Regions from separate parts of the Streptomyces sp. NPDC002490 genome, predicted to be linked through region 2. Evidence: predicted binding sites of a transcription regulator. Region 2 holds the regulator's gene; the other holds the start of a gene.
What was found. The regulator HspR, encoded in region 2, represses chaperone genes until heat shock. The targets are predictions, from matches to a motif close to TTGAGNNNNNNNNNCTCAA.
Positions count from the first base shown of each region.

Region 1: lon (endopeptidase La) is a predicted target of HspR. The motif match lies at 2,949-2,967, and genes of this name have one in related genera.

Region 1 covers NZ_JBEOWM010000009.1:25,554-30,630, reverse strand. The annotation lists gene ABT092_RS08000 (lysozyme) at 1-421, shown strand, start outside; gene lon (endopeptidase La) at 494-2,926, opposite strand; gene ABT092_RS07990 (spermidine synthase family protein) at 3,080-3,781, shown strand; gene ABT092_RS07985 (response regulator transcription factor) at 3,893-4,633, shown strand; gene ABT092_RS07980 (HAMP domain-containing sensor histidine kinase) at 4,630-5,077, shown strand, end outside.
Region 2 covers NZ_JBEOWM010000027.1:56,445-61,521, forward strand. The annotation lists gene ABT092_RS18890 (helix-turn-helix transcriptional regulator) at 1-410, shown strand, start outside; gene ABT092_RS18895 (helix-turn-helix transcriptional regulator) at 439-1,434, opposite strand; gene ABT092_RS18900 (heat shock protein transcriptional repressor HspR) at 1,939-2,388, opposite strand; gene dnaJ (molecular chaperone DnaJ) at 2,403-3,584, opposite strand; gene grpE (nucleotide exchange factor GrpE) at 3,618-4,349, opposite strand; gene dnaK (molecular chaperone DnaK) at 4,346-5,077, opposite strand, start outside.

The sequences.
Region 1 (5,077 bases), on a different contig from region 2:
CGGCGCAACCCAGGCCGACTACTTCGTGGACAACGGGGGCGGCTGGTCCCGTGACGGACGGACCCTGCCGGGCGTCCTGGACATCGAGTGGAACCCGTACGGCGACGCCTGCTACGACAAGACGCCCGCCCAGATGGTGACCTGGATCAGGGACTTCACCCAGCGCTACCGCCACCGCACCGGCCGGGACCCGGTCATCTACACCGCGACCAACTGGTGGGTGCAGTGCACCGGCGACTCCGCCGCCTTCGGGGCGGTGAACCCCCTGTGGATCGCCCGGTACGCGGCGGCCATCGGGCCGCTCCCGGCGGGCTGGACCGTGCAGACCATGTGGCAGTACACCTCCACCGGTCCCACCGTCGGCGACCACAACCGGTTCAACGGCGCCCTCGACCGGGTGCAGGCCCTCGCCACGGGCTGACCCCGGACGGCCGAACGGCCCCTTCCCGCGGGGGAAGGGGCCGTTCGGCCGCCTCGGGGGCCGGGCGCGTCGTCACGCCGCGACCGGGACCCCCTCGGCGGCGGTCCGGGTCGCCGGGGTGAGCGCCAGCTCCAGGACCTGACGGACGTCCGTCACCGGGTGGACGTCCAGCTTCTCCAGGACCTCGGCGGGCACGTCGTCGAGGTCGGGCTCGTTCCGCTTCGGGATCACCACGGTGGTGATGCCGGCCCGGTGCGCGGCGAGCAGCTTCTGCTTCACCCCGCCGATCGGCAGCACCCGCCCGGTCAGCGAGACCTCGCCGGTCATCGCCACGTCCGTGCGCACCTGGCGTCCGCTGAGCAGCGAGGCCAGGGCGGTGGTCATGGTGATGCCCGCGCTCGGCCCGTCCTTGGGCACCGCGCCCGCCGGGAAGTGGATGTGCACGCCCCGTTCCTTCAGGTCGCCGACCGGGAGTTCCAGCTCGGCGCCGCGCGAGCGCAGGAAGCTCAGCGCGATCTGCGCCGACTCCTTCATCACGTCGCCCAGCTGACCGGTGAGGGTCAGCCCCGCCGCGCCCGTCTCCGGGTCGGCCAGGGACGCCTCCACGTAGAGGACGTCGCCGCCGGCGCCGGTCACGGCCAGGCCGGTGGCCACCCCGGGCACCGCGGTCCGCCGCTCGGCCGGGTCCTGGGCGGACTCGGGCACGTGGTGCGGCCGTCCGATCAGCCCGCGCAGTTCCCCGTCGGTGACGGTGAACGGCAGCTCCCGCTCGCCGAGCTCGTGCTGGGCGGTCACCTTGCGCAGCAGGCGGGCGATCGCCCGTTCCAGGGTGCGCACGCCCGCTTCGCGGGTGTACTCGCCGGCGAGCTTGCGCAGGGCGCCCTCCTCGACGGTGACCTCCTCGGCACTCAGGCCCGCCCGCTCCAGCTGGCGCGGCAGCAGGTGGTCCCGGGCGATGACGACCTTCTCGTCCTCGGTGTAACCGTCCAGGCGGACCAGCTCCATGCGGTCCAGCAGCGCCTCCGGGACGGCCTCCAGGACGTTGGCGGTGGCGAGGAACACCACGTCGCTCAGGTCCAGCTCGACCTCCAGGTAGTGGTCCCGGAAGGTGTGGTTCTGCGCCGGGTCCAGGACCTCCAGCAGCGCCGCCGCCGGGTCGCCCCGGAAGTCGGAGCCGACCTTGTCGATCTCGTCCAGCAGGACCACCGGGTTCATCGACCCGGCCTCCTTGATCGCCCGGACGATCCGGCCGGGCAGCGCACCCACGTAGGTGCGCCGGTGGCCGCGGATCTCGGCCTCGTCCCGGACGCCGCCGAGGGCGACCCGGACGAACTCGCGGCCCATGGCGTGCGCCACGCTCTCGCCGAGCGAGGTCTTGCCGACGCCGGGCGGGCCGACCAGGGCCAGCACCGCACCGCCGCGCCGACCGCCCACCACCCCGAGACCCCGGTCCTGGCGCCGCTTGCGCACCGCGAGGTACTCGGTGATGCGTTCCTTCACGTCGGCGAGGCCGGCGTGTTCGGCGTCCAGCACCGCCCGGGCGCCCTCGATGTCGTACCGGTCCTCGCTGCGCTCGTTCCACGGCAGTTCGAGGACGGTGTCCAGCCAGGTGCGGATCCAGCCGCCCTCGGGGGACTGGTCACTGGCCCGCTCCAGCTTGTCGACCTCCTTGAGGGCGGCCTCGCGGACCTTCTCGGGCAGGTCGGCGGCTTCCACCCGGGTCCGGTAGTCGTCGGACTCGGCCTCGCCGTCGGCGTCGCCGTTCAGCTCGCGCAGCTCCTTGCGGACCGCGTCGAGCTGCCGGCGCAGCAGGAACTCGCGCTGCTGCTTGTCGACGCCCTCCTGGACATCCTTGGCGATGGATTCGGCCACGTCCTGCTCGGCGAGGTGCTCGCGGAGCTGTTCGGCGGCGAGCTTCAGCCGGGCCACCGGGTCGGCGGTCTCCAGCAGCGCCACCTTCTGCTGCACGGTGAGGAACGGGGAGTAGCCGGAGTTGTCGGCGAGCTGGGACACGTCCTCGATCTGCTGGACGCGGTCCACCACCTGCCAGGCGCCGCGCTTGCGCAGCCAGCTGGTGGCCAGCGCCTTGTACGCGGTGATCAGCTCGGTGACGGCGCCGGGCAGCGGCTCGGGCACGGGCTCCTCGACGCGGACGCCCTCGACCCACAGGGCGGCGCCCGGTCCGGTGGTGCCGGCGCCGATGCGGAACCGCTCGCGACCGCGGATCAGGGCACCGGGGTCGCCGTCGGCGAGCCGGCCGACCTGCTCCACGGTGCCGAGGACGCCGGTGCCGGCGTAGGTGCCGTCGATCCGCGGGACCAGCAGGACCCGCGGCTTGCCCGGCGCGGAGCGGGCGGCGGCCTGGGCGGCCTCCACCGCGGCGCGCACGTCGGCGTCGTTCAGGTCCAGCGGCACGACCATGCCGGGCAGCACGACCTCGTCGTCGAGGGGCAGCACGGGCAGCGACAGCGCGGTGCCCTTGGAACCAACAGACTCAGCAGCCATGATCTCCCCTTCGGCATTCAAGTTGAGCTGTGTTGACTCAATGCATGGGGGGTGCCGTTTGTTCCCCGGGCGAACGGCGACGGGTTCGCCGAGAGCGGAACCCGTCGGCGACATCCGGCCGCGCCCGGCGCCGACCGGGCCACAATGGCGTGCATGCCGCACCACTACAGCCTTCCCCCGCACCGCCCCACGGAGGAGCCGGAGGTCCTGGACCGCCGCACGGGCCCCCACGGCGAGGTGGTCCTGCGCCGCCACGGCGACCTGCTCCAGATCATCGCCAACGGCTGCTTCCTGATGGACACCTCGGACGGCCGGTCCGAGCGGCTGCTCGTGGACGCCGCCGCGGCGGCGCTGGACCGGGACGGCGGACACCTCCTGATCGGCGGCCTGGGCGTCGGCTTCAGCCTGGCGCACGCCGCGGCCGACCCCCGCTGGGGACGGATCACGATGGTGGAGCGCGAGGCCGCCGTCATCGACTGGCACCGCCCCGGCGCCCCCCTGTCGACGCTGTCCCGGGCTGCCCTGGACGACCCGCGCACCGAGGTCCTCCACACCGATCTGCTGGAGCACCTGCGCACCGCCGGGCGGAGCTACGACGCGCTCTGCCTGGACGTCGACAACGGTCCCGACTGGACGGTCACCGAGGACAACGAGGGGCTCTACACCCCCACCGGCATCGCCCTGTGCCGCGAGCGACTGGCCCCCGGCGGGGTGCTCGCGGTCTGGTCCGCGCAACCCTCCGCCGTTTTTGAAGGAACATTGCGGAATTCCGGGTTCCAAGGGGTCCGTACCCAGGAAATCCCGGTCGCCCGGGGCGTTCCGGACGTCGTTCACCTCGCCGTCCGTACTGGATAGCCTGTTCACGCTCCGTGCCCTTAGTCTGCAACCGGCGCGTCGATCACCACGCGTCTGGCACAACCATGGGATCACCCCACGGATTCCCAACGGCTCAGTCAGGGGCGGGCGATGGAGCAGACACACACCACTCAACACGGCGGCGCACCGGTGTCGCCCGGCGCCCAGCGGCGCGTGCTCGTGGTGGAGGACGACGCGACGATCGTCGAGGCGATCGCGGCCCGGCTGCGCGCGGAGGGGTTCCTCGTCCAGACCGCGGGCGACGGGCCCACCGCCGTCGACACCACCCAGGCCTGGCAGCCCGACCTGCTGATCCTGGACGTGATGCTGCCGGGCTTCGACGGCCTGGAGGTCTGCCGCCGGGTCCAGGCCCAGCGGCCCGTTCCGGTGCTGATGCTCACCGCCCGCGACGACGAGACGGACATGCTGGTCGGCCTCGGGGTCGGCGCCGACGACTACATGACCAAGCCGTTCTCGATGCGGGAGCTGGCCGCCCGGGTGCACGTCCTGCTGCGCCGCGTCGAGCGGGCCGCCCTCGCGGCCACCACCCCCCGCGGCGGCACGCTGCGCCTGGGCGAGCTGGAGATCGACCACGCCCAGCGCCGGGTGCGGGTGCGGGGCGGGGACGTGCACCTGACGCCGACCGAGTTCGACCTGTTGGTGTGCCTGGCGAACACCCCGCGCGCGGTGCTCTCCCGGGAGCAGTTGCTCGCCGAGGTGTGGGACTGGGCGGACGCCTCCGGCACCCGGACCGTGGACAGCCACATCAAGGCGCTGCGCCGCAAGATCGGGGCGGAACGCATCCGCACGGTGCACGGGGTGGGATACGCGCTGGAGACCCCGACGCCGTGAGCGGGCCCCCCGGCCCGCAGGGCCCCGGCGCCCCCCGGCTGCGCCCGTTCTCCATCAAGACCAAGCTGGGCACGCTGGTCGTGGTCTCGGTGTTCATCACCACCGGACTGCTGATGATCGCCGTGCGCACCGAGACCGAACTGCGGTTCATCACGGTGTTCTCGGTCATCGCCACCCTGTTGATCACCCAGTTCGTGGCGCACTCGCTGACCGCGCCGCTGGACGAGATGAACACGGTGGCCCGGTCGATATCGCACGGCGACTACACCCGCCGGGTGCGGGGCCACGACCGCGGGGACGAGCTGGGCGACCTGGCCGCCACCATCAACCGCATGGCCGACGACCTGGAGGCCCAGGACCGCCAGCGCAAGGAGCTGGTGGCGAACGTCTCGCACGAGCTGCGCACCCCGATCGCGGGGCTGCGGGCGGTGCTGGAGAACGTGG
Region 2 (5,077 bases):
TCCGCACCCTGGAGGAGCTGATCGAGCGGCTCATCATCTGCGACGACACCGTGGCGTTCATCCCCGTCGCCCCCGACGCCGGCAAGGACACCACCGCCCTGGAGCTGCGCCACCCGGGGCTGGTGCGCTATCTGATCCGCGTCTTCGAACAGCTGTGGCGGCGCGCCACCCCCCTCCTCGACGAAGTCCCGTACCAGTCCACCCCGGACGGCATCACCGGCGTCCAGCAGTCCATCGCCAAGCTCCTCGTCGAGGGGTACGTGGACGAGGCCATCGCCCGCCGGCTCGGGATGAACGTCCGTACCTGCCGCGCCCACATCGCCAAGCTCGCCGCCGCCCTCGGCAGCGGCAGCCGCGCCCAACTCGGCTACCTCATCGCCCGCTCGGGCATCCTGGAACGCGAGCAGTGACCGCCGTGCGCCCCGGCCGCCCCGCCCGTCAACCGCCGGGCACGGGCGGCCGGGGCGGGACGTCCAGACCGGCCTGGGCGATCCGCACCCCCAGTTGGGCACGGCTCACCGCGCCCAACTCCTCGGCGAGCTTGCGGATGTGGTGCCGGGCGGTGCGGACGTTGATGCCGAGCCGCTGGGCGATCTCCGCGTCCGTGTGCCCCTCGGCGAGCAGTGCCGCGATGGCCCACTCCCGTCGGGTGATCCCGTCCACCGGGGTCATCGCCGGCACCGCCTCGCCGAACGGGTGGGCCAGCCGCCACAACCGTTCGAAGACGATCGCGAGGAACTCCACCAGCCCGGGGTGGCGCAGCTCCAGGGCGGTCGTGCGGTCCTCGGTCGCCGGGACGAACGCCACCGCCCGGTCGAAGATCAGCAGCCGCTCGGTGACCTCGTCCAGGGTGCGCACCCGCACCGCGCCCCCGACCCGCTCCACGTACTCGAAGAGGCCCTGCCCGTGCCGTGCGGCGTGCGTGTACAGGGTCCGCATGCGCACCCCGCGGCCCGCCATGTCCAGCGCCAGCGGCAGCGCGTCGCTGAGCACCCCCTCCCGGCGCACCCCGCCCGGCTGGATCGCCAGGTGCTCGACCGCGCACTCGTCCGAGGCCTGCGCGATCGCCTCCCGGATGCGGGGCTTGCCCTCCAGCACCCGCAGCCCCGGCACCCCCGACGCCCCGCCGACCGCCGCCGGGCCGCAGTAGCCGGTGTAGCGCTCGGCGAGCCGGACCACCGCGTACGCCCGGTCCCGGGCCTGCGCCAGTTCCTCGTCGAGCCCGCGGGCCAACCGGCCGACCACCGCCCCCGGCGGCTCGGGCACCAGCCACCCGGTGTCCTCCGGATCCGGGTACAGCAATCCCAGGTCGACCAGGCAGGGCGCCCCGGCCGCCACCGCCCGCGCCACCCGGCCCCCCTTCAGGGCGCTCACGTACACCCGGTCGCCTTCTTCGCAGAGCTGGTCCACTCCGTGCACATGCGCCTCAGCCATATCTCCGCCCCCACCTCCGGAGGGGCTTGTCACCGGTCCGTCCGCTTCTTTCCCCTTGCGTCCCCCCTCCGCTTGGCGCAGTGCAACAAGCGGAGGGTGGTGCAACCGACCGGTGACCGGCAGAGTTGGTGCGGGGCGAGGGGAGGGGAATTCTCGGTCGCCCCGGGTTGTCCCCGTGTCGGCCAATCCCCCTGGCCGGCCCGGGACGCCCAGGCCGGGACACCCGTTCGGCGAGCCACGGTCGACGTCGACCGACCCGCCCGGACGACCCTACGACGGCGGGACCGCCGTGGCGGTCCCGGGCCGAGGCCGCCGGCCCGTGCGTCCGGCGAACCGCCGGGGCCCGGGCACGCCCAGCCTCGCACACCTCACAGACGGTCACACCCGGGTTAGCTACAGGGGGGTTAATCAAGGTGTGTCCCCGGCCGATCGCGGCCGGGCACGGCCGCGGGGCCGGAAGGTTCGTTCCTTCCGGCCCCGCGTTCCGTCGCGCCCCGGGCGCGACTAGTCCTTCCTGCGCCCCGGACGCCAGACGACCAGCGCACTGGTCTGGCCCTCCTGGTAGGGCACCAGGTCCCGACGGTACGAGGCGTGCACGGCGGCCTCGCGCTGGCGCAGCGTCGCCGCGGCGCCCTCCACCGCGTCCTGGAGCTCGGCGACCCGCGCCTGCAACGCGGCCACCTGGGCCTCCAGCTCGATGATCCGCTTGATCCCGGCCAGGTTCACGCCCTGGTCCTGGGACAACTGCTGCACCTGGCGGAGCAGTTCGATGTCCCGGGCCGAGTAGCGGCGGCCCCGGCCCGCGGTGCGGTCCGGGGAGACCAGGCCCAAGCGGTCGTACTGCCGCAGGGTCTGCGGGTGCAACCCGCTGAGCTGGGCCGCCACCGAGATGACGTACACCGGCGAGTCGTCGGTCAACTGGTAGGGGTTGCGGCGTCGGCCGCCCGTGCCCATCCCGTCCATGGCGCTCATGCTCCCTTCGCGGCCTCGAACAGCTCCGCCCGCGGATCGACGTCCGCGGTCGCCTCCCGGTACGCCTCCAGGGCGTCCCGGGCCTTGCCGGTCACGTCCTTGGGCACCGCGACCTCCACGGTCACCAGCAGGTCTCCGCGGGTGCCGTCCTTGCGGACCGCGCCCTTGCCGCGGGCCCGCATGGTGCGGCCGTTGGGCACGCCCGGCGGCAACTTCAACGTCACCGGCGGACCGCCCAGCGTCGGCACCCGCACCTCGCCGCCGAGGGCCGCCTCGACGAAGCTGACGGGCACCGTCACGGTCAGGTTGTCGCCCTTGCGGCCGAACACCGGGTGGTCGTCCACGTGGACGACCACATACAGGTCACCGGCCGGGCCGCCGCGCTCGCCCGGGGCGCCCTTGCCGCGCAGCCGTATCCGCTGCCCGTCCGAGACGCCCGCCGGGATGCGCACCTGCATGGTCCGCGAGGACTTGGCCCGTCCCGACCCCTTGCACACCTCGCAAGGGGTCTCGGCGATCAGGCCGCGGCCCTTGCAGTCCACGCACGGATCGGTGAGGGAGAAGCCTCCCCCGCCGCCCCGGGACACCTGCCCGGTGCCCACGCAGGTGGGGCACACCCGCGGGGTGCCGTTCTTGTCCCCGGTGCCCGAACACGCCTTGCAGGGCGCCTGCGAGGACATCCGCAGCGGCACCGTCGCCCCGTCCACGGCCTCGGTGAAGCTCAGCGTGACCTCGGACTCGACGTCCTGGCCCCGCCGGGGCTGCACCCGACCGGCGCCCGGCGCGCCGCCCCGGTTGAACAGCCCGCCGAACACGTCGCCCAGACCGCCGCCGAAGCCGCCGCCCGCGCCACCGCCCTGCTGGCCGCCGCCGAAGAGGTCGCCCAGGTCGAAGTTGAACGAGCCGCCGCCCGCGCCCGGTCCGGGTCGGAAGCCACCGTTGCCGAAGAGGGCGCGCGCCTCGTCGTACTCCTTGCGCTTCTTCGGGTCGCCGAGCACGTCGTTCGCCTCGGAGATCTCCTTGAAGCGCTCCTCGGCCTTGACGTTGCCCTTATTGGCGTCCGGGTGGAACTCGCGGGCGAGCTTCCGGTACGCCTTCTTGATCTCGGCCTCGGTGGCGTCCTTGGGGACGCCGAGGACCTTGTAGTAGTCCTTCTCGATGAAGTCCTTGGTACTCATCCCCGACGTCCCTCCTTCCCGTGCGTGGTGCGGTCAGCCCTCGTCGGGCGCACCGCTGTCCTTGCCGTCGGCGGCACCGGCCGCCTTGCCGTCCCCGGCCTCGGGCTCGTCCGCCTCCGTCTCGCCGTCCGCCTTCGCGGCCGACGCGCCCGGCTGCGGCTCGGCCACCGCCACCCGCGCGGGGCGGATGGTGCGCTCTCCGATCCGATACCCGGGCTGGAGAATCGCCACGCAGGTCGTCTCGGTGACGTCCGGGGCGTAGCTGTGCATCAGGGCCTCGTGCACCGTCGGGTCGAAGGGCTCGCCCTCCTTGCCGAACTGCTGGAGACCCATCTTGGCGACGACCGTCTCCAGCGACTCGGCCACCGACTTGAAACCGCCCACCAGCTCCCCGTGGTCACGGGCGCGGCCGATGTCGTCGAGCACCGGAAGGAGCTCGGTCAGGAGGTTCGCCACGGCGATCTCCTTGACCGCGATCCGGTCCCGTTCCACCCGGCGGCGGTAGTTCTGGTATTCGGCCTGAAGTCGCTGGAGGTCCGCGGTGCGCTCGCTCAGCGCGGTGCGCACCTGGTCCAGCTCGGCCACGGCCCCGGCGTTCTCGGAACCCTTCGCTTCGGCGTCCCCGGCCCGGCCCGCCGGGCCCTCCTCGGTGGAGGACCCGGCGGCCTCGGCGGCCTCGGCTTCGTTCTCGGCCTGGTCGGCGGTGGTGCCGGAGACGTCGGTGGGCTCGTCCTTCTCGTCGAAGCCCGGGGTCTCCTTGGTCACGCCGCACCGCCCTTGCGGTCCTCGTCGACGATCTCGGCGTCGACGACGTCGTCATCGGCCTTGCCGCCGGCGGCGCCCTCGGCACCGCCCGCGGCGCCCGGAGCGCCCTGGGCGTCGGCGTACAGCGCCTGGCCCAGCTTCTGGGAGACGGCCGCGACCTTCTCCGTGGCGGTGCGGATCTCGGCGGAGTCCTCGCCCTTGAGCTTCTCCTTCAGCTCCGCGAGCGCGCCCTCGACCTCGGTCTTCACCTCGGCCGGGACCTTGTCCTCGTTGTCCCCCAGGAACTTCTCCGTCTGGTAGACGAGCTGCTCGCCCTGGTTGCGGGTCTCGGCGGCCTCGCGGCGGGCGTGGTCCTCCTCCGCGTACTTCTCGGCCTCCTCGCGCATCCGGTTGACCTCGTCCCTCGGCAGCGAGGAGCCGCCGGTGACGGTCATCTTCTGCTCCTTGCCCGTGCCCAGGTCCTTCGCGGTCACGTGCATGATGCCGTTGGCGTCGATGTCGAAGGAGACCTCGATCTGCGGGACGCCGCGCGGGGCGGGCGGCAGACCGGTCAGCTCGAACATCCCGAGCTTCTTGTTGTACGCGGCGATCTCGCGCTCGCCCTGGTAGACCTGGATCTGCACGGACGGCTGGTTGTCCTCGGCCGTCGTGAAGATCTCCGAGCGCTTGGTCGGGATCGTGGTGTTGCGCTCGATGAGCTTCGTCATGATGCCGCCCTTGGTCTCGAT